4 regions of the Solibacillus sp. FSL R7-0682 genome follow, and region 3 is predicted to be linked to each of the others. Evidence: a T-box and tRNA genes for the amino acid it is inferred to sense, from the RefSeq annotation. Region 3 holds a T-box; the other regions hold tRNA genes.

Region 1 (5,660 bases), 830 kb from region 3:
ATTGAACTTCTAACCCATGCCCCTTAGCGGGGTAGGAGACAGTGTCAGGCGGACAGTTTGACTGGGGCGGTCGCCTCCTAAAAGGTAACGGAGGCGCCCAAAGGTTCCCTCAGAATGGTTGGAAATCATTCGAAGAGTGTAAAGGCATAAGGGAGCTTGACTGCGAGACCTACAAGTCGAGCAGGGTCGAAAGACGGGCTTAGTGATCCGGTGGTTCCGCATGGAAGGGCCATCGCTCAACGGATAAAAGCTACCCCGGGGATAACAGGCTTATCTCCCCCAAGAGTCCACATCGACGGGGAGGTTTGGCACCTCGATGTCGGCTCATCGCATCCTGGGGCTGTAGTCGGTCCCAAGGGTTGGGCTGTTCGCCCATTAAAGCGGTACGCGAGCTGGGTTCAGAACGTCGTGAGACAGTTCGGTCCCTATCCGTCGTGGGCGTAGGAAATTTGAGAGGAGCTGTCCTTAGTACGAGAGGACCGGGATGGACACACCGCTGGTGTACCAGTTGTCTTGCCAAAGGCATCGCTGGGTAGCTATGTGTGGACGGGATAAGTGCTGAAAGCATCTAAGCATGAAGCCCCCCTCAAGATGAGATTTCCCATTACGCAAGTAAGTAAGACCCCTGAAAGACGATCAGGTAGATAGGTTCGAGGTGGAAGTGCGGTGACGTATGGAGCTGACGAATACTAATCGGTCGAGGACTTAACCACATTTTATTGCAAATTCAATGAAACGTTTATCCAGTTTTGAAAGAACAAACTTTCAATAGTGAAGTGATGATGGCAAAGAGGTCACACCCGTTCCCATACCGAACACGGAAGTTAAGCTCTTTAGCGCCGATGGTAGTTGGGGGCTTCCCCCTGTGAGAGTAGGACGTCGCTTCGCTAGAATAATGGAGGATTAGCTCAGCTGGGAGAGCACCTGCCTTACAAGCAGGGGGTCGGCGGTTCGAGCCCGTCATCCTCCACCATTTCTAAATGCCGGTGTAGCTCAGTTGGTAGAGCAACTGACTTGTAATCAGTAGGTCGAGGGTTCGACTCCTTTCGCCGGCACCATTTAGAGAGCCATTAGCTCAGTTGGTAGAGCATCTGACTTTTAATCAGAGGGTCGAAGGTTCGAGTCCTTCATGGCTCACCAGTTTTAAAATATGTCTGCTGCGGGTGTGGCGGAATTGGCAGACGCACTAGACTTAGGATCTAGCGCCGCAAGGCGTGGGGGTTCGACTCCCTTCACCCGCACCATTAATTTCATAACTGTCAGAATAAAAATATCTTATGCATTTTGCGGAAGTAGTTCAGTGGTAGAACACCACCTTGCCAAGGTGGGGGTCGCGAGTTCGAACCTCGTCTTCCGCTCCAAAATGCCGGGGTGGCGGAACTGGCAGACGCACAGGACTTAAAATCCTGCGGTGAGTGATCACCGTGCCGGTTCGATTCCGGCCCTCGGCACCATTTACTTATAAACAAACAAACATTATAGCGCCCGTAGCTCAATTGGATAGAGCGTCTGACTACGGATCAGAAGGTTGTGGGTTCGACTCCTGCCGGGCGCGCCATATATAACGGAATGTAGCTCAGCTTGGTAGAGCACTTGGTTTGGGACCAAGGGGTCGTAGGTTCGAATCCTGTCATTCCGACCATTTAATAGGGGCCTTAGCTCAGCTGGGAGAGCGCCTGCCTTGCACGCAGGAGGTCAGCGGTTCGATCCCGCTAGGCTCCACCATAATTTTAGATTAACCAAAATAAAGATCCTGGCGGTGTAGCTCAGTTGGCTAGAGCACTCGGTTCATACCCGAAAGGTCGTGGGTTCGACTCCCTCTGCCGCCATCTTAAAGGACCTTTAGCTCAGTTGGTTAGAGCAGACGGCTCATAACCGTCCGGTCACAGGTTCGAGTCCTGTAAGGTCCACCAGTAAATAATTTAATTACATCTCGGAGGTATACCCAAGTCTGGCTGAAGGGATCGGTCTTGAAAACCGACAGGCGGGTAACACCGCGCGGGGGTTCGAATCCCTCTACCTCCTCCATTTTTATTTACAGGATGTCTGAAGACTCAATTAAATAAGTAGTAATATTATCGCGGGGTGGAGCAGTGGTAGCTCGTCGGGCTCATAACCCGAAGGTCGCAGGTTCAAGTCCTGTCCCCGCAACCAAATGGTCCCGTGGTGTAGCGGTTAACATGCCTGCCTGTCACGCAGGAGATCGCCGGTTCGATCCCGGTCGGGACCGCCATTTGTGGGTTTGTAGCTCAGTTGGTAGAGCATTAGATTGAAGCTCTAAGTGTCGGCGGTTCGATTCCGTCCAAACCCACCATAAATGCGGGTGTAGTTTAATGGTAAAACCTCAGCCTTCCAAGCTGATGTCGTGAGTTCGATTCTCATCACCCGCTCCATTATAGGGCCTATAGCTCAGCTGGTTAGAGCGCACGCCTGATAAGCGTGAGGTCGATGGTTCGAGTCCATTTAGGCCCACCATACAATTATTCCGAAGTAGCTCAGTGGTAGAGCAACCGGCTGTTAACCGGTTGGTCGTAGGTTCGAGTCCTACCTTCGGAGCCATTTTTTTCTTTTTTGGGGAAGTACTCAAGAGGCTGAAGAGGCGCCCCTGCTAAGGGTGTAGGTCGGGTAACCGGCGCGAGGGTTCAAATCCCTCCTTCTCCGCCAGAGGCCCGTTGGTCAAGTGGTTAAGACACCGCCCTTTCACGGCGGTAACACGGGTTCGAATCCCGTACGGGTCATACATAAGAAAAAGTATAACGCTAGATACGAATTATCGTATCTAGCGTTATTTGTATTTTACAGTGATTTTGAGTATACAATTAACAAGTAGAACAATGAAAAAAGCTTAATATACTAAAGATAATAATTTGAAACGTGAAAGATTATTTATATAATGTTTGATAAAATGAATTGGATTGTAGAAGGAATAACCTTAAATTATAGGTAAAGTAGTGCTAAATGAAGAAGAAAAACTTAGTAACATAATAGAAAAAAATAATCATAACTTGGAGGTTTTATGTCATTTATACAATGTCGAAACGTTACTTCAATAATGACAGGATTTGATAAAGCGTGGTTTATTGCTGGAGGATGGGCAATTGATCTTTTTATAGGAGAAGAGACAAGAAAACACGAAGACATAGAAATTGCTATATTTCGAAAAAATCAAATGAATTTAAAAACTTATTTAAAAGAATGGGATATTAAAAAGGTAATTAAAGGTGAATTTTATCATTGGGGAAATGAATATTTAGAGTTACCAATTCACGAATTACTTGCAACTAATCGTATAACTGGAGAAAAAATAGAAATTCTTCTAAATGAAATAGAAGGTAATAATTGGGTATTTAGAAGAGATTCAAGAATTTCTTACCCACATGATCTAATTTTTAGTTATTCTGAAACTGGAATCCCCTATCTAAAACCAGAAGTCGTAATTTTATATAAGGCAAAAAATACAAGACAAAAAGACCATCAAGACTTTCTAAAAATAAAGGACCTCCTTAATATTGAGAAAAGACAGTGCCTACGAACGGCACTTGAGTTACACGCACCAAAGCATAAATGGATTCATTATTTACTTTAAATTCAACAACAAACTAGCGGATGAAAAAATCCAAAATACACACTTGTAATTCTTTTGGGTGTTTGTGGAAAAGAGGCCGCTATTCTGGATGAAAAATTACATATTTTATGGGTGTCCGATATGATGGAAATGCCCCAAATCATATGGGAATATTCACTATTAATCAAAAGTAAAACAAACGGATGCGTGGATCCAAAAAGAATTAACGCCCTTTTGTATTCAAATAAAACAATCAACCTTTATTAAGACAAGGGAATATTTGCAAGTATAGATAGTAATAAAGTAAAATAGTTTGAATAAACGATAGAATTCTATGTAATGGAATTAAAGAGGATGTGAACATTATGCTAAATAAGTTTGTAGCGAATAATAAATCCGTCTATCCAATTATTTTTAAAGGAAATTTTGGGATGCTTGAAAGTATTAATTGTTATTTATACGAGCATAATGATTTTTTAACTTTAATTGACGCTGGAATTAATACAAGAGAATTTCAGGACTATTTTGAAGAACAGCTTACTTCATATGGATTTGAAATTATGGACATTGATCAAATAATTTTAACACATCACCATAGTGATCATATCGGGCTTGTAAATTATATTGTGAAACAAAAAAGTATTCCTGTATATGCACACCATTTAGCTATACCACGTTTATTATTGAAGGCAGAGTACCAAATACAAAAGATAGATTTTTTTTCGCAATTATATACGCGATACGGATGTATGGAACTTGCAGAAAGCCGTTTGAAAAAAATTAAAAAAACGATGGATAATAGCCAGTTGTATCGTGTTAATACGGATGTTCTCCCTCTATATGAAGGTATAGAATTGGGCGATTTAAAAATAATTGAAGCACCGGGGCATTCAATTGATTCAATTATGTTATATGACGAAGATGCTAAATGGTTATTTGTAGGAGACGTCCTTATAAAGCAAGGTTCTACAAATGCATTAATTGACCATGATGAAAAGGGAAGCTTAATACCTTCGGTATTGCAACATAAAACGTCTATCGAAAAATGTTTAAAATTAAATGCTAACTATATTTTCCCAGGCCATCATCAAATATATTCTACTATACATGAGGTAGTAGAAAATAATATTTCACGGATTAATTATAAAGATCGACTAGTTGCAAAGATTGAAGAGGGAAATAATTCAGTCACAAAATTAGTGCACTCAATTTATGGAAAACGTGTAGATAAAGAAGCTGCATTAATATTATCAGAAGTAATTGGTTATTTATATTATGCTGAGATATTATTGTTAATTAAACCTATATTAAAAAACGGCTGTCTTTCATTTGAAAAAAATGTTAATTAACAGTCGTAAGACACTACTTTTTAGTTAACAAATATTTTTGAATCAACATTTTAATTGTATAAAATAAGTGTATAATTATGTCGTATGATTAATAATATATAAAAAAATTAAAATCAAGTGTTGAAAAAAAGTAGTAACCATATTAAAATTTCGTTATGCCAAGTAATCGTTTTCATCTGTTAATGTAACAAGTTAATGGCAATGATTGAAAAAAATAATATTTTTTTAAAAAAGTTGTATAAAAGTATTGCATTGTATAAAAAAAGTTGATAATATAAATCTTGTCCTTAACAGAAAGGACAACCGGTTGCAAGTATGTAACTAACTTTGTTTGATGGAGGATTAGCTCAGCTGGGAGAGCACCTGCCTTACAAGCAGGGGGTCGGCGGTTCGAGCCCGTCATCCTCCACCATTTCTAAATTGCCGGTGTAGCTCAGTTGGTAGAGCAACTGACTTGTAATCAGTAGGTCGAGGGTTCGACTCCTTTCGCCGGCACCATTTAGAGAGCCATTAGCTCAGTCGGTAGAGCATCTGACTTTTAATCAGAGGGTCGAAGGTTCGAGTCCTTCATGGCTCACCAGTTTTAAAATATGTCTGCTGCGGGTGTGGCGGAATTGGCAGACGCACTAGACTTAGGATCTAGCGCCGCAAGGCGTGGGGGTTCGACTCCCTTCACCCGCACCATTAATTTCATAACTGTCAGAATAAAAATATCTTATGCATTTTGCGGAAGTAGTTCAGTGGTA
Region 2 (5,660 bases), 3.6 Mb from region 3:
CCGGGATGGACACACCGCTGGTGTACCAGTTGTCTTGCCAAAGGCATCGCTGGGTAGCTATGTGTGGACGGGATAAGTGCTGAAAGCATCTAAGCATGAAGCCCCCCTCAAGATGAGATTTCCCATTACGCAAGTAAGTAAGACCCCTGAAAGACGATCAGGTAGATAGGTTCGAGGTGGAAGTGCGGTGACGTATGGAGCTGACGAATACTAATCGGTCGAGGACTTAACCACATTTTATTGCATAACTCAATGAAACGTTTATCCAGTTTTGAAAGAACAAACTTTCAATAGTGAAGTGATGATGGCAAAGAGGTCACACCCGTTCCCATACCGAACACGGAAGTTAAGCTCTTTAGCGCCGATGGTAGTTGGGGGCTTCCCCCTGTGAGAGTAGGACGTCGCTTCGCTAGAATAATGGAGGATTAGCTCAGCTGGGAGAGCACCTGCCTTACAAGCAGGGGGTCGGCGGTTCGAGCCCGTCATCCTCCACCATTTCTAAATGCCGGTGTAGCTCAGTTGGTAGAGCAACTGACTTGTAATCAGTAGGTCGAGGGTTCGACTCCTTTCGCCGGCACCATTTAGAGAGCCATTAGCTCAGTTGGTAGAGCATCTGACTTTTAATCAGAGGGTCGAAGGTTCGAGTCCTTCATGGCTCACCAGTTTTATTTTAATTTCATAACTGTCAGAATAAAAATATCTTATGCATTTTGCGGAAGTAGTTCAGTGGTAGAACACCACCTTGCCAAGGTGGGGGTCGCGAGTTCGAACCTCGTCTTCCGCTCCAAAATGCCGGGGTGGCGGAACTGGCAGACGCACAGGACTTAAAATCCTGCGGTGAGTGATCACCGTGCCGGTTCGATTCCGGCCCTCGGCACCATTTTTTACAACAATTATTTTAGCGCCCGTAGCTCAATTGGATAGAGCGTCTGACTACGGATCAGAAGGTTATGGGTTCGACTCCTGTCGGGCGCGCCATATATATTTAATGACATGTTCGGAATGTAGCTCAGCTTGGTAGAGCACTTGGTTTGGGACCAAGGGGTCGTAGGTTCGAATCCTGTCATTCCGACCATTACATATGGGGCCTTAGCTCAGCTGGGAGAGCGCCTGCCTTGCACGCAGGAGGTCAGCGGTTCGATCCCGCTAGGCTCCACCATATTTATTTTTCCCTTTGGAGGTATACCCAAGTCTGGCTGAAGGGATCGGTCTTGAAAACCGACAGGCGGGTAACACCGCGCGGGGGTTCGAATCCCTCTACCTCCTCCATTTTTATAAAAAACTCTAATGTTGGTCCCGTGGTGTAGCGGTTAACATGCCTGCCTGTCACGCAGGAGATCGCCGGTTCGATCCCGGTCGGGACCGCCATTTTTTTTTGCAAAAAAATAGATGGGTCAGTAGCTCAGTTGGTAGAGCATTAGATTGAAGCTCTAAGTGTCGGCGGTTCGATTCCGTCCTGACCCACCATATATTCCTTAAGAGGGGCCTATAGCTCAGCTGGTTAGAGCGCACGCCTGATAAGCGTGAGGTCGATGGTTCGAGTCCATTTAGGCCCACCATCTTATTTTTCCGAAGTAGCTCAGTGGTAGAGCAACCGGCTGTTAACCGGTTGGTCGTAGGTTCGAGTCCTACCTTCGGAGCCACGGCCCGTTGGTCAAGTGGTTAAGACACCGCCCTTTCACGGCGGTAACACGGGTTCGAATCCCGTACGGGTCATACTAAAGCTGTAGGTAAACAAAAGTTTATCTATGGCTTTTTTTTATGCATAAAGGGCTATTCTAAATTCTTTTGATATCTACTGAATATTTACTACAACTACATAAGCTTATTCTATTCCACCTTTTCCCACCCGTTATTTTTATCTCCGGTTTTCGGTATGCATTTTGAGGTCTCTTGTTAATAATAGTACTCGTTTCTTATGAACACATGACTTATGATAAACCTATATTCACTGGATGAAGAACACGGAGGAAAGTGTATATGAGAAATAGAGCATCAGTGGTAATAATAGAAAATGGAAAAGTATTATTAATTCAAAGGGTTAGGAATGGCTCTACTTATTATGTTTTTCCTGGTGGAGGAATAGAAAATGGTGAAACGCCAGAAGAGGGAGCAAAAAGAGAAGCCTGGGAGGAATTAGGAGTTGAGGTATACGTTAGAGATTGCTTTTCAACAATTAAATTTAACGGAACGCAATACTATTATAAAGCTGAAATTCTTTCTGGAACTTTAGGAACTGGTAATGGGGAAGAATACACAGACAAAAATAGAGATAGAGGAACATACTTACCGATGTGGGTAGATAGAGAAGGACTATCCTCAATGGATGTAAGACCTAATGAAGTGGCGATTAAGGTTCAAACTCTATTAAAGAAATAACCCATACAAAAAAAGGAACTCTAAATAAGAGTTCCCTTTATTATCCCTAGTTCTAGTTACTTTTTCAACACTCCACTATAATTCGTACCTGCATCACGCATGTTTTTACAGTCATGTTCAATCGTTTTAAGAGCGGTGGATGATTGCTTTTGGAATTCAATGACGCATCGATTACCTTCCACCGTTTCTGTCATCATGGCTTTTGTTGGTGACAGGATGGTTGCATAGCCTTGAACAAAACCTTCATCTTCTCCGTCAAATGCATCGTATGTGACATAGAACTCTGTTTTCGTGCTGCCAGTAATCGTAACATAGCGACCAATTGAATCGGTCTCACCACGACCATATCTGTAAAAGTAAGAATAATCTCCGTTCCATGAATCCTTAGTATTAGAAATTGGTGACCAATCTTTTCCAGTTCGTAGAGAGCTAGCTAGTATATTACGAGCTGCATTTGCACGTGTATTTAATGGAAGGGCATCATTATTCTCGAAGCTATTTAATGCATCCTCTGAAATATAGAAAAACGATTTCCTTTGCAAATTATGAAATAGCGTGACAACTTGTGCTCTCGTTAATTGATTCGATGATCCGAAAAATTTTATTAAATCGGTATTTTCGTATTGAGGGTATTGCCCACTTGTAATATGGTGATCTAATAGAAACTGAATGGAATCCTTTAATGTTGCTTGGCCGTCCAGAACATGTGTAAGGGCTTGTGCAACAACACCACGTTTAATCGCTTGTCCTCGAATATTGTTATCGAAATAGCCATTTAAAGGTACCTTATAGGCTGCCAATGTATTATAAAAAGGGTCAGATGCCAATGCTTTTGTTGTATATTTAGTCAGTTTATTCGATGTAGGTTCGAGGTCAAAAAATTTCACTAAAATTTGGCCGAATTGCTGTTCAGTGATTGGCTGATTTGGCCTGAATGTGCCATCGGGGAAACCTCCGACAAGTTCAACATCATACGCCCATTGAATAGAATCGTAAGCATAATGATTTTTATTTACATCTTTAAAAGCCGCTTTTTTTGCTAATGTAGGTGCTGGAATAGTAAGACTACCTACAAGGAATAGTAGGACAATTAAGAAAACCGAAAACCGCTTTATCTTCATAAAACTTACCTCCTTCATCATCTTGCCATCTTAAAGCTTTCATTAATGTAGCATGTTCCAAATATTTCCGCAATAAAACCTTTCCTTCATGACAAATTTCAAAACAGTTGTTATAATAAGCTTAACTTATGAGCAAAGGAATGATGGGTGAACGATGAAGTATTAATCTTATTTTTTAGTAATTGAAAATTCGTTTTCAAAGAAAAATAGGATTAGTATGCCCATTTTCCATAAAATTTGTATGAAATCGTATGTGCATAGTTTTTTACTATGTGTAGTTTCGAGTACAAATTTAATTAGCAGCTAATCCTTCCAAAAAAATTTTGGGAGGATTTTTTTCTTCCCAGTTGTGGAGGTTTACTTATGAAAGAACTGTTGAAATTACAGCAAGTAACAGTAGAATTACCCGAACGAATGCTTTTAGAGAATATAAATGCCACAATTAAGAAACACGAAATTATCGGCATTATTGGTCGTAATGGAAGTGGGAAATCTACATTACTTAAAGCGATTATGGGGTCATTTGAGGTGACAAATGGTCATATTCAGAAGCTTAAAGAAAAGCTATCTCTCTATTATGTAGAACAGGAGGAAGCATCTTTTGAGGTAGATACGGTTTCGGTTGAAGAGGCAGAATTACTTAGAAAGTGGTGTGTACCTGATGTTTCCTATGAGCAGTTAAGCGGTGGGGAACGTTTGAAACTTCGATTAGCGAGAGGCTTTGCCCAAAAGCCGAATCTTTTATTATTAGATGAACCAACCAATCATTTAGACGTAGCAAGCACAAAACAATTGATTGCGTTGATGAAATCCTATGATGGAGCGATTGTAGTTGTTTCGCATGATCGTTATTTTTTAGATCAAGTCGTAACAAAAATATGGTCGATTGAGGAGCGTACATTAATCGAACAACAAGGAAATTATTCGCATTATATAGAAGTGCGCCAACAGCGTCGTTTGGCACAGCAGCGGGCTTATGACAAACAACAAAGGAAAATTGAGCAATTAGAAAAACAAATGGAAGATTTATCTTCGTGGTCTGATAAAGCCCATCGTCAATCTACAAAACAAGAATTTCCAAAAGAGTATTATCGGGTGAAGGCAAAGCGTATGGATGCTCAAGTAAAATCAAAACGTAAAATGATTGAACGGGAGCTTGAAAAGAACAAAGTGGAGCAAGTGTCAAAAGAGCATGTAGTGAAGTTTAAATTGCAGTCGGGTAATAAAGTTGGGAAACGCTTTTTACAGGCAAAAAACGTATCGAAGCGCTTTTTAGACCGTTTGCTTTTTGATAACACGAACTTTACGATATTACATGGTGAACGTCTAGCACTTGTCGGAGCGAACGGTAGTGGGAAAACAACCTTCTTAAACATGGTGATGGGTCGAGAGGCATTTGAAGGAGAACTATGGGTATCACCTACCGCAAATATCGGGTATTTGACACAGGAAGTATTTGATTTACCAACTGAAAAAACACCAGCAGATTTGTTTCATCAAGATAATTTTGTCGACCGAGCACTTGTACAAAATTTAATGCGTCATTTAGGATTCACAATCGAACAGTGGCACGAGCCGATTGGGAATATGAGTATGGGGGAGCGTGTGAAATGTAAGCTTATGCACTATATTTTACAAAATCGTGATGTTCTTATATTAGATGAGCCGACGAATCATTTGGATTTACCATCCCGTGAGCAACTTGAATCAACGCTTGCCATGTACGAAGGGACTTTGCTCGTCGTATCCCATGATCAGTATTTTGTCGAGCGACTTGTTGATCAATATCTAGTAATCGAAGAGGGCAAGTTAAAAAAGATTTCAAAGGGTCAGACGAATGTACAAAAAAATACGACTGAAGAAGAATTACTGCAGCTTGAAACGGCAAGGCAGGAAGTGTTAGGGAAGCTTAGCTTTATGACACCATTAGACGCAGATTATGCAACGCTTGATGCAAAGTTTAAAGAACTGACGCAGCAAATTAATGCTTTGAAAAAATAATAGTTAGAAGAGGAGCCTATTTTTAAGATAGGCTCTTTTATTATAATTAATAATAAGTTCGTATGATTTGTTCTAAAATAGAGAAAAGATGCCGATATAAAGAGCACTTGAAGTATACATAGCAAGAGATGTTTTTCTCACATATAAAGAAATAGAGAA
Region 3 (5,660 bases):
CAGTAATTGCGTAAAATGCGTTTAATAATTCAATCTTTATTTTAAATTCATAGTAAATTCTAAACCATTTTTATCTAATTCATATTTCACAACGGGTTGTGAATTCATTGTTGAAACAAATACTATATCTTGTACCAATACACTTGCCTTAATTAATTTTTTAAATTTATTAATCAATTCCTGACATTCTGAGGAACAAAGAATATGAAGGTCAATATATTGTTCAATTGGATAATTCAACTTTTTACGGTTATCTTGGATACAGCGAATAAAATCACGGATATGTCCTTCATCAACCAGTTCACGTGTTAATTGAGTACACAATAGTACAGTTAAAGTTCCTTCTTTGGCGAGAGTATAACCATCCTTCACGTGTGTTTCTGTTAAAACGTGTGTGTTGTCTAATATAAAGCGTTGGCTAGATATCTGTACCTCCAATTTCCCTTCTCTTATTAATGTTTCTTTTTCATCTAATGATATATTTTCAACATAGTTTTTCAGATCATTTACATGTTTTCCAAATACAGCACCAGCTGTTTTAAAGTTTAGTTTTAATGATACATCTGCTAAACCAGCTAAGTTTTCTGTCCAGTGTATTTTCTTAACATTTAGTTCATCTTGAATAATGCTTTGATATGCATCGAAATGTCTGTTCGAACAAATAACCATTTCAGCTAAGGGCTGTTTTACTTTTAGACTTTCAGCATTTCGTATACTACGGCCAAGTTCAACGATTTTGATTACATCTTTCATTTCATTTTCAAGACTGTCATTTATTACTACTTTGTTTGGTTTTGGATAGTCCTGTAAATGAACACTTTCATCATGCAATTGCATATAAATATGTTCAGCTATGAATGGTGTAAAAGGTGCTAATAACTTGCAGACTGTACTGAGTACTTCATGTAATGTATTAAAAGCTGCACGTTTATCTTCTGAGAAACCAGAAGCCCAGAAGCGTTGTCTGGATCTACGGATATACCAATTACTTAGATCATCAATTAACTTGGCAATTTCACGACTTGACTGTGTAAATTGATAATCATCCATGAATGTTGTTACTTTAAAGATTGTGCTATGAAGGCGTGATAACATCCATTCATCCATCTTTGTTTGTTTTCCGGGTAGAGTTGAGTTGAATTTATATCCGTCAATGGACGCATATAAATGATAAAAACTAAAGGTATTTTCAAGTGTATCTAAAAACTTCGACTTAGCTTCCTGTACAATTTTTGTTGAAAATCGTTTAGGGTTCCAAGGTGAACTGTCTACTAGCAAAGCCCAACGTAATGCATCTGCGCCATAATCATGCATTAATTCTAAGGGGTCTAGAGCATTCCCCTTACTTTTCGACATTTTTTGCCCATGTTCATCTAAAACATGTCCTAATGATAAAACGTTTTTATAAGGTGCGCCTCCCGTATAAAGCGTCGAAACAGCTAACAAACTATAGAAAAAACCTCGAGTTTGATCAATACCTTCAATAACTACATCTGCAGGAAACTGTTTTTTGAATACTTCTAGTTCAAATGGATAGTGGTGTTGAGCAAAGGGCATAGAACCACTGTCGAACCACACGTCTATTACTTCTGATGTACGCTTCATCTCATGTTGACACTCAGGACATCTACAGATCACTTCGTCTATATATGGTTTATGCAATTCTAAGTTTTCTGGGAGAGATTTCATTGCTAAGCTTTTTAATTTTTCTATACTTTCAGGTGCTTCTTCATGTCCACAAGATGTGCAAATCCATACATTTAAAGGAGTCCCCCAGTAGCGATTTCGGCTAATATTCCAATCGACTACATTTTCAAGGAAATTTCCAAATCGACCTTCTTTAATATGTTCTGGATACCATGTTACAGTTGCATTATTTTCAAGTAGTTTGGTTTTTAGTGATGACATTTTGATAAACCAACTATCATTTGCATAATAAAGTAGTGGTGAATCACAGCGCCAGCAATATGGATAGCTGTGTTCATACTTTTCTTTATGGAAAAGTAAATTTAAATCTGCTAATAGCTTAATAATTTCAACATCACAATCTTTTACAAAGTGACCAGCTAAATCGGAAACCGCATCAGTATATTTGCCTTGCTGATTTACCACATTGACAAACGAAAGATTATTTTGAGTTACAGTTCGATAGTCATCTTCACCGTATGCAGGCGCAATATGAACAATACCTGTTCCGCTTGATTCAGTTACATAGTCAGCCATTACTACGATATGACCTTTTTCTATTTTTACATAATTAAATGGAGGGTGATATGCAACACCTTCAAATTCAATTCCTTTGTGCTCACTAATAATTTTAGCTTCGGAGTCAAGGACCTTTGACACAAGAGATTTTGCTACGATATATGTTTTTCCATTTAGTTCAGCTTTTACATAGGTTAAATCTGAATGCATGGCAAGGGCAACATTCGCTGGTAATGTCCATGGTGTTGTTGTCCAGCCAAGGAAGAACTCATTACAATCTGTACGTTTAAATTTTACAGTTGCTGATAAATCCTTAACATCTTTATAACCCTGTGCTACCTCATGTGAACTTAATGATGTTTGACAACTAGGACAGTACGGTGATACTCTATGGCCTTTATAAAGTAACTTGTCTTGATGTACTTTACTAAGGATATTCCATACACTTTCGATATACTCATTACTTAAGGTTAAATAGGGAGAATCCAAATCTACCCAATAGCCTAATTCTTCTGTAAATGCACGCCAGATTTTCTCGTATGTGAATACACTTTCTTTACATTTTTCAACAAACTGTTCTATGCCATAACTTTCAATTTCTTGTTTCCCGGAAATTCCAAGCTGTTTTTCAACGCCTAATTCAACAGGCAGACCATGAGTGTCCCAACCAGCTTTACGTTCAACTAAAAAACCTTGCATCGTTTTATAACGAGCAACAACATCCTTAACAGTTCTTCCTAAAGCATGTCCTACATGTGGCAATCCATTAGCAGTCGGTGGCCCTTCATAAAATACAAACGGTGTGCTTTCTTGACGATTTTTAATGGATTTTTCAAAGATATTTGATGCATTCCAAAACAGTCGAATTCTTTGTTCTCTTTGTTGCATTGTTTCTTTTACCATAAATATATCAATTCCTCCTATACCATAGTGTATAAAAGGCATACAAAAAACCCCGTCCCAAGTAAGGGACGGGGTTAACCGCGATACCACCCTAATTCTATTGAAGCCGATCCAATAGCACTTAGCAACGTACAATCATACGCGTTCTTTTTAACGGTAGACACCCGGGTTCGCTTACTGATTTCAGCTAACCTTCTCAGAGAGGATTTTCATGTAACACTTGAACACTGACTTTCACCAATTTATCAGCTCTCTGGGGAACAAGACGAAACATTACTTTTTCTCTTCAACGAATTTGTATGCTTTTATTAAAGGAATCGTAACAAATGCGGAATATTTTGTCAATTATATAAAATTTGTATTTAAGAAGAAACCATAGTAGACAGATGTTCCGAATCCAAAGGTACACTAAGACAATGTCATTATTTTTCAATTTTTATGGAAAATTATAATAAAAAACAATATACTTTATAAAAAAAGAAACGTACGTTCTGTATGGTTTTACCATAAATTGTGAAAAGGATGATGAATAATGCTACCCTTCTTCCCAACTCCATATCCAAATGAATTGTTGTATTCAGCCATTTCCCGTTATCATTTTTACAGTGGAAATATTGATTGTAAGGACACCTTAGAAGAGTTGTTTGGCAGTCGTTCTGTAATACCGAGTGTGGAGATTGGTAGTTATTTTTCCGTCTTGGCTGAGCAAATAGGATCGCAGTATTCCGTTGAGTCCCTTTTAGCTCATCATACGATTTACCCCTACTATGCTTCATTTTTATCGGAAGCTCGGCAGCAAGAGATATTGCAGGACGTATTAGAAGATGGACAAGCTTTATATACAAGACTTGGTATTGTAGCCGGAAGTATTTGCCGAAAGGATGGTCTATATTATTGTGCTGAATGTGCTAAGGACGATAATGCGCAATATGGTGAACCATATATTCATAGAGAGCATCAGTTACAAGGCATCAATTATTGTCCAAATCACGAAATCCCATTGCGCCAATATCCGATTAAAAGTGATAGCCGAATAGCATATGTCCGTTTTGAAATGAGACATATGAATTTAACAGCCATTTATGAAGTGGATAACTATAAGGAAATTGCTGTTGAAATCGCAAAACAAGCTTATCAATTACTACAACTACCACTACATGAACTTTCGAGGGAAGTTGTAAGTACGAAATACAGAAGTTTATTGAGAGTGCGTAATTTAATTACAGCATCTAATCATGTACGTCAGAAAGAACTGTATAAAGTTGTAGCCTCCTCCTTTCCATCAGGTTTTCTTCAAGAATATGAGAGCGAGCTAAATGAATTTGATGAGTACAACTGGTTGAAAGTATTAACACGTAATTCAAAGCGACATGTACATCCGTTACGTCATTTGTTTTTATTGCACTTTTTACAACAAAATATTTCAGAGTTTGCGCAATTAACAACAGATCAAGGTACATTTGGTGCTGGTCCATTTCCTTGTTTAAATAAAGCTGCATTACATTATAAGCAGTTTGTAATTCAAGATGTAGATGTATCAAGGGATTATAAAACTAAAAATTTAATTGGTACATTTACATGTTCATGTGGGTTTACTTATGCAAGAAAACAAGCGACAGATATGTTCGAGCTTGGTCGAGTGAAAGCTTTTGGCGAGGTTTGGCATCAAAGGTTAAATGAATTATCTAATGACACATTAAGCATCCGAGCTATGGCGCGAGAATTAGGTGTTGATTCGAAAACTGTTAAAAAGTATCTAGAGCAACCATTAAAGGAATCGGAACTACAAATATGCCCTATTCCAACCTCACAGTTACTCTTATACAGAGCTGAATTTATTGAGATTATGCAAAATAATCCTCAATTTAGTCGCTCACAATTACGTAAAGCATATCAAAAGCAATTTATGTATTTATATAGACATGATAAACAATGGTTATTTAATGCCTTACCACCAACTCAAAAGCGCAGAAATGATGTTAAAACCGTTGATTGGAATAAAAGAGATAAAGAGTATTCAATGAGAATAAAAGAGATATATGAACAATTACGAGCGTCTAAGAAGCCGATTCGAATTACCTCATCTATTTTGGGGAAACGGGTAGGAATATTAGCCAATTTGGAGAAACATCTAGAAAAGTTGCCTATTACAAAAAATTTGTTAACGCAAATTACAGAAAGTGTACAGGAATTTCAGATACGTCGTTGTTATAAAGTGATTGATGACATGAAACGTGAGGAAGTCGAAATAAAGCTTTGGCATGTTCAGCGGCTGGCTGGAGTAAAATCAAAGGATTTTAAAAAGATTCAACCAATATTAGTAAGGTATATAGAAAAGGAACTGGGTGGAATTGATGAGCGACAAAGGTATAAAACTTAAAGATTGGCCATTTGATAAAGGTGCACGTGTAAAATTAGAGTGGATCGGTGCGCCTTTTAGAGACGAAAAAAAGGTTGTGTTGCCAGTTTATTTTAGTGGAAAAGTTAGTGGCTATTATACAACTGAAAAGTTAATAGTTGATTGGACTACACTAACTTCTTTAATAATCCAA
Region 4 (5,660 bases), 3.5 Mb from region 3:
TCATATTATCTTTATAAACATCGTATGATATTTCTGGATGATAAAAAAACATTTCTCGATCACCAGTTTGTAAATTAAAGCGTTCGATTTGATTGTGCTTTGCTAATGAGTCTGAACCTTCTATTTGGATGGATCCTGAGCTATAATTAAAAAGCGTTCCAAATAAATTGTAATCATTCTCAACAGGTTCCCAAATATACGGTCTATGATTTTCTCCAAGTACTTTGTATGTTGTTGTATTTATTTTTCCACCGAACAAATTATAATCATACGTTTGATTGCTAATTTGAACATTTGGGGAGCTAATTTCTTTATATACTCGAATATCATCCATTACTTCCTGGGCACTGTTTAATGATAAAGTTCTAAGGCCGTACCAAAATCCTATTAGAACAATAGGCGTAACAATGATTGTAATCCCAATAATTTTTATCGTAGATCTTAATCTTGCCTTTCTCATCAATTTTTTCGTTTTTGTTTCATCAAACAAAAAATCATCTTGTTTTTCATTCATCATAAATGTCCTCCTTATAGCGTTTTATAAATTCTTCCTTTGCTCGTCGAACATGCGTTTTTAACGTATTTTCATTCATATTCATAAAAGCTGAAATTTCCTTGTACGACAATCCCAACTCATATTTCAGCACTAATAATTCCTCATGCAAATTGGATAACATGTTAAGTGTGTCTCGAATATCTTTAGATTTTTCCCTTTTTAAAACGAGAATTTCTGGAATATTAGCTAACGATACTAATTGAACTTCATCTGTATTGGATGTAGGATGGCGCTTTTCTTTTCTCTTAAGATCGTAAAATTGATTGGTGGCTACACGGTATAGCCAGCTCATGACTTTATCTGATTGAATTCCGTTTTTATGCAATAAAAATTTATAACATGTATCTTGCACAATATCTTCTGCATCTTCATGGGCTAGTCCACGTCTTCTCAAATAACGATATAATACGGTTCCCACTTGTTGAATAAATTCATTCATTGATTCCTTTGCCATGTCTACCTCCCTTCTGCCTATACAACGCAGAGCTCAACAAAAAGTTTACATATTATAAAATATTTTATAAATAACTTTATTTGTTTATCCATAGTTGCAAGGGGGAGCTCGAGGATAATAATGAACTTCCGAATTGCATATAATATTTCGTCAATCTTGCTTAATATTGCACTACATATATTTTCTTAACTTCCTATTAAACAGATATAAAATGGCGTAAATAAAATTAACTAAATGAAACTTCTTCGATTACGAATACGTAGATAGTACAAGACTAAATGGATTAAAGGAGAATAGAGTAATGAAAAACCACGAAATCGATTACGTGCTTCACGGTGACGATATGCAATTTGTAGAGGTGGAATTAGATCCACAAGAAACAGTTGTTGCGGAAGCTGGCAGCTTAATGATGATGGATGACCAAATTCGGATGGAAACAATTTTTGGTGATGGTGCAGCAGGTTCAGGCGGCTTGATGAGCAAATTAATGGGAGCTGGCAAACGTTTAATAACAGGCGAAAGCTTATTCATGACAACGTTTACAAACACTGGTGGAGGCAAGCGTAAAGTATATTTTGCAGCACCTTATCCTGGAAAGATTATCCCAATGGATTTAAGTCAATTAAACGGTAAAATTATCTGTCAGAAAGATGCCTTTTTAGCTGCTGCAAAAGGTGTATCGGTTGGGGTTGAATTCCAGCGTAAATTATCCGCGGGTTTCTTTGGTGGTGAAGGTTTCATCATGCAAAAATTAGAAGGCGATGGTATGGCTTTCGTGCACGCGGGCGGGACAATTTATGAGCGTAAATTACTGCCAGGTGAAACATTACGCATTGATACAGGTTGCTTAGTAGCGATGACACAAGACATACGCTACGATATTGAAATGGTAAAAGGTGTTAAAACTGCGTTATTCGGTGGAGAAGGTTTATTCTTTGCAACCCTTTCTGGGCCAGGTACAGTATGGGTACAATCCTTACCGTTCAGCCGTTTGGCAAGCCGTGTATTCGCAGCTGCACCAGTCTCTCAAGGTGGGGGCGGTAAAAGCTCCGATGAAGGCGGAATAGGCGGCTTATTTGACTTATTCAATAAATAATCTTTTCTATTGTTAAATTCTGCAGGTTCCTTTCACACAATGAAGTCAGCTAACAGGCCTGACTTTATTGTGTAAAAGGATTTTTTTATACATAGCTAAAATCTCCGAGGTTATCGGCTAAAGCAAGCTCTATTTCAAAACAAAAAAGTATGCAGCATATGCTGCATACTTATAAATGACCCGTACGGGATTCGAACCCGTGTTACCGCCGTGAAAGGGCGGTGTCTTAACCACTTGACCAACGGGCCATGGCTCCGAAGGCAGGACTCGAACCTGCGACCTGCCGGTTAACAGCCGGATGCTCTACCAACTGAGCTACTTCGGAATAATTGTATGGTGGGCCTAAATGGACTCGAACCATCGACCTCACGCTTATCAGGCGTGCGCTCTAACCAGCTGAGCTATAGGCCCTATAATGGAGCGGGTGATGAGAATCGAACTCACGACATCAGCTTGGAAGGCTGAGGTTTTACCATTAAACTACACCCGCATTTATGGTGGGTTTGGACGGAATCGAACCGCCGACACTTAGAGCTTCAATCTAATGCTCTACCAACTGAGCTACAAACCCACAAATGGCGGTCCCGACCGGGATCGAACCGGCGATCTCCTGCGTGACAGGCAGGCATGTTAACCGCTACACCACGGGACCATTTGGTTGCGGGGACAGGACTTGAACCTGCGACCTTCGGGTTATGAGCCCGACGAGCTACCACTGCTCCACCCCGCGATAATACTATAGTTTTATTAAATTGGTTGCGGGGACAGGACTTGAACCTGTGACCTTCGGGTTATGAGCCCGACGAGCTACCACTGCTCCACCCCGCGACAATACTATAAATTTTTAAATGGTGGCGGCAGAGGGAGTCGAACCCACGACCTTTCGGGTATGAACCGAGTGCTCTAGCCAACTGAGCTACACCGCCGTAATTTAGATTTCAATAATTTTATGATGGAATCTAACAGAATTAAACTGCTTTTCCATCTGTGCTACATACTAAAATGATATGGCGCGCCCGGCAGGAGTCGAACCCACAACCTTCTGATCCGTAGTCAGACGCTCTATCCAATTGAGCTACGGGCGCAAATATGTTTTAAAAAAATGGTGCCGAGGGCCGGAATCGAACCGGCACGGTGATCACTCACCGCAGGATTTTAAGTCCTGTGCGTCTGCCAGTTCCGCCACCCCGGCATTTTAGAATAGAAGACAAGGTGCTGTTCTTCACTAACCTACTTCTTCAAAATGCTTAAGATATTTTTATTCTGACAGTTTATACAATTTTATAAAACTGGTGAGCCATGAAGGACTCGAACCTTCGACCCTCTGATTAAAAGTCAGATGCTCTACCAACTGAGCTAATGGCTCTCTTTAAAGATGGTGGAGGGGGACGGATTCGAACCGCCGAACCCTAAGGAGCGGATTTACAGTCCGCCGCGTTTAGCCACTTCGCTACCCCTCCAACAAATAACTTATTGAAGTATAAAATTCCAATAAAAAAAGCGAAGCGACGTCCTACTCTCGCAGGGGGAAGCCCCCAACTACCATCGGCGCTAAAGAGCTTAACTTCCGTGTTCGGTATGGGAACGGGTGTGACCTCTTTGCCATTATCACTTCACTTGCACATGGATGTGCTGGCGTCTACGTTGTCACATGGATGTGACGTTCTTAGTAGACGTACCTTTAAGGTCTTCATACACTACACTATCCTTCGTCAACTTCCTGCGTTCATTCAGTTACGTACCTGAGTACGCGCCTTCATTCACTTAGTCGTTTCCTTGACTAGCTTGTGTCTTGAAACCCTTCTATTGAAAATTTGTTCTTTCAAAACTGGATAAACGTTTCATTGAATTTGCAATAAAATGTGGTTAAGTCCTCGACCGATTAGTATTCGTCAGCTCCATACGTCACCGCACTTCCACCTCGAACCTATCTACCTGATCGTCTTTCAGGGGTCTTACTTACTTGCGTAATGGGAAATCTCATCTTGAGGGGGGCTTCATGCTTAGATGCTTTCAGCACTTATCCCGTCCACACATAGCTACCCAGCGATGCCTTTGGCAAGACAACTGGTACACCAGCGGTGTGTCCATCCCGGTCCTCTCGTACTAAGGACAGCTCCTCTCAAATTTCCTACGCCCACGACGGATAGGGACCGAACTGTCTCACGACGTTCTGAACCCAGCTCGCGTACCGCTTTAATGGGCGAACAGCCCAACCCTTGGGACCGACTACAGCCCCAGGATGCGATGAGCCGACATCGAGGTGCCAAACCTCCCCGTCGATGTGGACTCTTGGGGGAGATAAGCCTGTTATCCCCGGGGTAGCTTTTATCCGTTGAGCGATGGCCCTTCCATGCGGAACCACCGGATCACTAAGCCCGTCTTTCGACCCTGCTCGACTTGTAGGTCTCGCAGTCAAGCTCCCTTATGCCTTTACACTCTTCGAATGATTTCCAACCATTCTGAGGGAACCTTTGGGCGCCTCCGTTACCTTTTAGGAGGCGACCGCCCCAGTCAAACTGTCCGCCTGACACTGTCTCCTACCCCGCTAAGGGGCATGGGTTAGAAGTTCAATACAACCAGGGTAGTATCCCACCGACGCCTCCTTCGAAGCTGGCGCTCCGAGATCTCTGGCTCCTACCTATCCTGTACAAGTTGTACCAAAATTCAATATCAGGCTACAGTAAAGCTCCACGGGGTCTTTCCGTCCTGTCGCGGGTAACCTGCATCTTCACAGGTACTATAATTTCACCGAGTCTCTCGTTGAGACAGTGCCCAGATCGTTACGCCTTTCGTGCGGGTCGGAACTTACCCGACAAGGAATTTCGCTACCTTAGGACCGTTATAGTTACGGCCGCCGTTTACTGGGGCTTCAATTCGCAGCTTCGCTTGCGCTAACCACTCCTCTTAACCTTCCAGCACCGGGCAGGCGTCAGCCCCTATACGTCACCTTACGGTTTTGCAGAGACCTGTGTTTTTGCTAAACAGTCGCCTGGGCCTATTCACTGCGGCTCTCATGCGCTTGCACGCTCAAGAGCACCCCTTCTCCCGAAGTTACGGGGTCATTTTGCCGAGTTCCTTAACGAGAGTTCTCTCGCACACCTTAGGATTCTCTCCTCGACTACCTGTGTCGGTTTGCGGTACGGGCACCTCTCACCTCGATAGAGGCTTTTCTTGGCAGTGTGAAATCAGGAACTTCGCTCATACGAGCTCGTCATCACAGCTCAACGTTATAGTGTGCGGATTTGCCTACACACACGCCTTACTGCTTGAACAGAGACAACCAACGCTCTGCTTACCCTATCCTACTGCGTCCCCCCATTTCTCAAACGGTGAGGAGGTGGTACAGGAATATCAACCTGTTGTCCATCGCCTACGCCTATCGGCCTCGGCTTAGGTCCCGACTAACCCTGAGCGGACGAGCCTTCCTCAGGAAACCTTAGTCATACGGTGGACGGGATTCTCACCCGTCTTTCGCTACTCATACCGGCATTCTCACTTCTAAGCGCTCCACCAGTCCTTCCGGTCTGACTTCAACGCACTTAGAACGCTCT

Evidence for each region. A T-box is a leader RNA that pairs with one kind of tRNA and senses whether it is charged. The one in region 3 lies ahead of ileS (isoleucine--tRNA ligase), so its partner is inferred to be a tRNA-Ile.
Region 1: it has a tRNA-Ile gene. The T-box ahead of ileS (isoleucine--tRNA ligase) is inferred to sense a tRNA for this amino acid. The anticodon was not compared.
Region 2: it has a tRNA-Ile gene. The T-box ahead of ileS (isoleucine--tRNA ligase) is inferred to sense a tRNA for this amino acid. The anticodon was not compared.
Region 4: it has a tRNA-Ile gene. The T-box ahead of ileS (isoleucine--tRNA ligase) is inferred to sense a tRNA for this amino acid. The anticodon was not compared.

Annotation. Positions count from the first base shown of each region.
Region 1 covers NZ_JBBOUI010000001.1:952,237-957,896, forward strand. The annotation lists rRNA gene MKZ17_RS04760 (23S ribosomal RNA) at 1-713, shown strand, start outside; rRNA gene rrf (5S ribosomal RNA) at 773-888, shown strand; tRNA gene MKZ17_RS04770 (tRNA-Val) at 898-973, shown strand; tRNA gene MKZ17_RS04775 (tRNA-Thr) at 983-1,058, shown strand; tRNA gene MKZ17_RS04780 (tRNA-Lys) at 1,065-1,140, shown strand; tRNA gene MKZ17_RS04785 (tRNA-Leu) at 1,160-1,244, shown strand; tRNA gene MKZ17_RS04790 (tRNA-Gly) at 1,287-1,361, shown strand; tRNA gene MKZ17_RS04795 (tRNA-Leu) at 1,366-1,454, shown strand; tRNA gene MKZ17_RS04800 (tRNA-Arg) at 1,482-1,558, shown strand; tRNA gene MKZ17_RS04805 (tRNA-Pro) at 1,566-1,642, shown strand; tRNA gene MKZ17_RS04810 (tRNA-Ala) at 1,650-1,725, shown strand; tRNA gene MKZ17_RS04815 (tRNA-Met) at 1,756-1,829, shown strand; tRNA gene MKZ17_RS04820 (tRNA-Ile) at 1,837-1,913, shown strand; tRNA gene MKZ17_RS04825 (tRNA-Ser) at 1,936-2,028, shown strand; tRNA gene MKZ17_RS04830 (tRNA-Met) at 2,080-2,154, shown strand; tRNA gene MKZ17_RS04835 (tRNA-Asp) at 2,158-2,233, shown strand; tRNA gene MKZ17_RS04840 (tRNA-Phe) at 2,239-2,314, shown strand; tRNA gene MKZ17_RS04845 (tRNA-Gly) at 2,320-2,393, shown strand; tRNA gene MKZ17_RS04850 (tRNA-Ile) at 2,399-2,475, shown strand; tRNA gene MKZ17_RS04855 (tRNA-Asn) at 2,485-2,559, shown strand; tRNA gene MKZ17_RS04860 (tRNA-Ser) at 2,574-2,664, shown strand; tRNA gene MKZ17_RS04865 (tRNA-Glu) at 2,667-2,738, shown strand; gene MKZ17_RS04870 (nucleotidyltransferase domain-containing protein) at 3,017-3,586, shown strand; gene MKZ17_RS04880 (MBL fold metallo-hydrolase) at 3,931-4,914, shown strand; tRNA gene MKZ17_RS04885 (tRNA-Val) at 5,251-5,326, shown strand; tRNA gene MKZ17_RS04890 (tRNA-Thr) at 5,337-5,412, shown strand; tRNA gene MKZ17_RS04895 (tRNA-Lys) at 5,419-5,494, shown strand; tRNA gene MKZ17_RS04900 (tRNA-Leu) at 5,514-5,598, shown strand; tRNA gene MKZ17_RS04905 (tRNA-Gly) at 5,641-5,660, shown strand, end outside.
Region 2 covers NZ_JBBOUI010000001.1:3,732,021-3,737,680, reverse strand. The annotation lists rRNA gene MKZ17_RS18810 (23S ribosomal RNA) at 1-234, shown strand, start outside; rRNA gene rrf (5S ribosomal RNA) at 295-410, shown strand; tRNA gene MKZ17_RS18800 (tRNA-Val) at 420-495, shown strand; tRNA gene MKZ17_RS18795 (tRNA-Thr) at 505-580, shown strand; tRNA gene MKZ17_RS18790 (tRNA-Lys) at 587-662, shown strand; tRNA gene MKZ17_RS18785 (tRNA-Gly) at 713-787, shown strand; tRNA gene MKZ17_RS18780 (tRNA-Leu) at 792-880, shown strand; tRNA gene MKZ17_RS18775 (tRNA-Arg) at 902-978, shown strand; tRNA gene MKZ17_RS18770 (tRNA-Pro) at 999-1,075, shown strand; tRNA gene MKZ17_RS18765 (tRNA-Ala) at 1,084-1,159, shown strand; tRNA gene MKZ17_RS18760 (tRNA-Ser) at 1,177-1,269, shown strand; tRNA gene MKZ17_RS18755 (tRNA-Asp) at 1,293-1,368, shown strand; tRNA gene MKZ17_RS18750 (tRNA-Phe) at 1,392-1,467, shown strand; tRNA gene MKZ17_RS18745 (tRNA-Ile) at 1,483-1,559, shown strand; tRNA gene MKZ17_RS18740 (tRNA-Asn) at 1,569-1,643, shown strand; tRNA gene MKZ17_RS18735 (tRNA-Glu) at 1,645-1,716, shown strand; gene MKZ17_RS18730 (NUDIX hydrolase) at 1,981-2,379, shown strand; gene MKZ17_RS18725 (S-layer homology domain-containing protein) at 2,436-3,500, opposite strand; gene abc-f (ribosomal protection-like ABC-F family protein) at 3,864-5,501, shown strand.
Region 3 covers NZ_JBBOUI010000001.1:126,008-131,667, forward strand. The annotation lists gene ileS (isoleucine--tRNA ligase) at 37-3,108, opposite strand; T-box leader at 3,170-3,407, opposite strand; gene MKZ17_RS00675 (TnsD family Tn7-like transposition protein) at 3,641-5,488, shown strand; gene MKZ17_RS00680 (Tn7-like element transposition protein TnsE) at 5,463-5,660, shown strand, end outside.
Region 4 covers NZ_JBBOUI010000001.1:3,601,626-3,607,285, forward strand. The annotation lists gene MKZ17_RS18020 (anti sigma factor C-terminal domain-containing protein) at 1-517, opposite strand, end outside; gene MKZ17_RS18025 (RNA polymerase sigma factor) at 507-1,010, opposite strand; gene MKZ17_RS18030 (TIGR00266 family protein) at 1,312-2,106, shown strand; tRNA gene MKZ17_RS18035 (tRNA-Glu) at 2,283-2,354, opposite strand; tRNA gene MKZ17_RS18040 (tRNA-Asn) at 2,356-2,431, opposite strand; tRNA gene MKZ17_RS18045 (tRNA-Ile) at 2,441-2,517, opposite strand; tRNA gene MKZ17_RS18050 (tRNA-Gly) at 2,523-2,596, opposite strand; tRNA gene MKZ17_RS18055 (tRNA-Phe) at 2,602-2,677, opposite strand; tRNA gene MKZ17_RS18060 (tRNA-Asp) at 2,683-2,758, opposite strand; tRNA gene MKZ17_RS18065 (tRNA-Met) at 2,762-2,836, opposite strand; tRNA gene MKZ17_RS18070 (tRNA-Met) at 2,860-2,934, opposite strand; tRNA gene MKZ17_RS18075 (tRNA-Met) at 2,956-3,032, opposite strand; tRNA gene MKZ17_RS18080 (tRNA-Arg) at 3,115-3,191, opposite strand; tRNA gene MKZ17_RS18085 (tRNA-Leu) at 3,210-3,298, opposite strand; tRNA gene MKZ17_RS18090 (tRNA-Lys) at 3,397-3,472, opposite strand; tRNA gene MKZ17_RS18095 (tRNA-Tyr) at 3,483-3,566, opposite strand; rRNA gene rrf (5S ribosomal RNA) at 3,607-3,722, opposite strand; rRNA gene MKZ17_RS18105 (23S ribosomal RNA) at 3,969-5,660, opposite strand, start outside.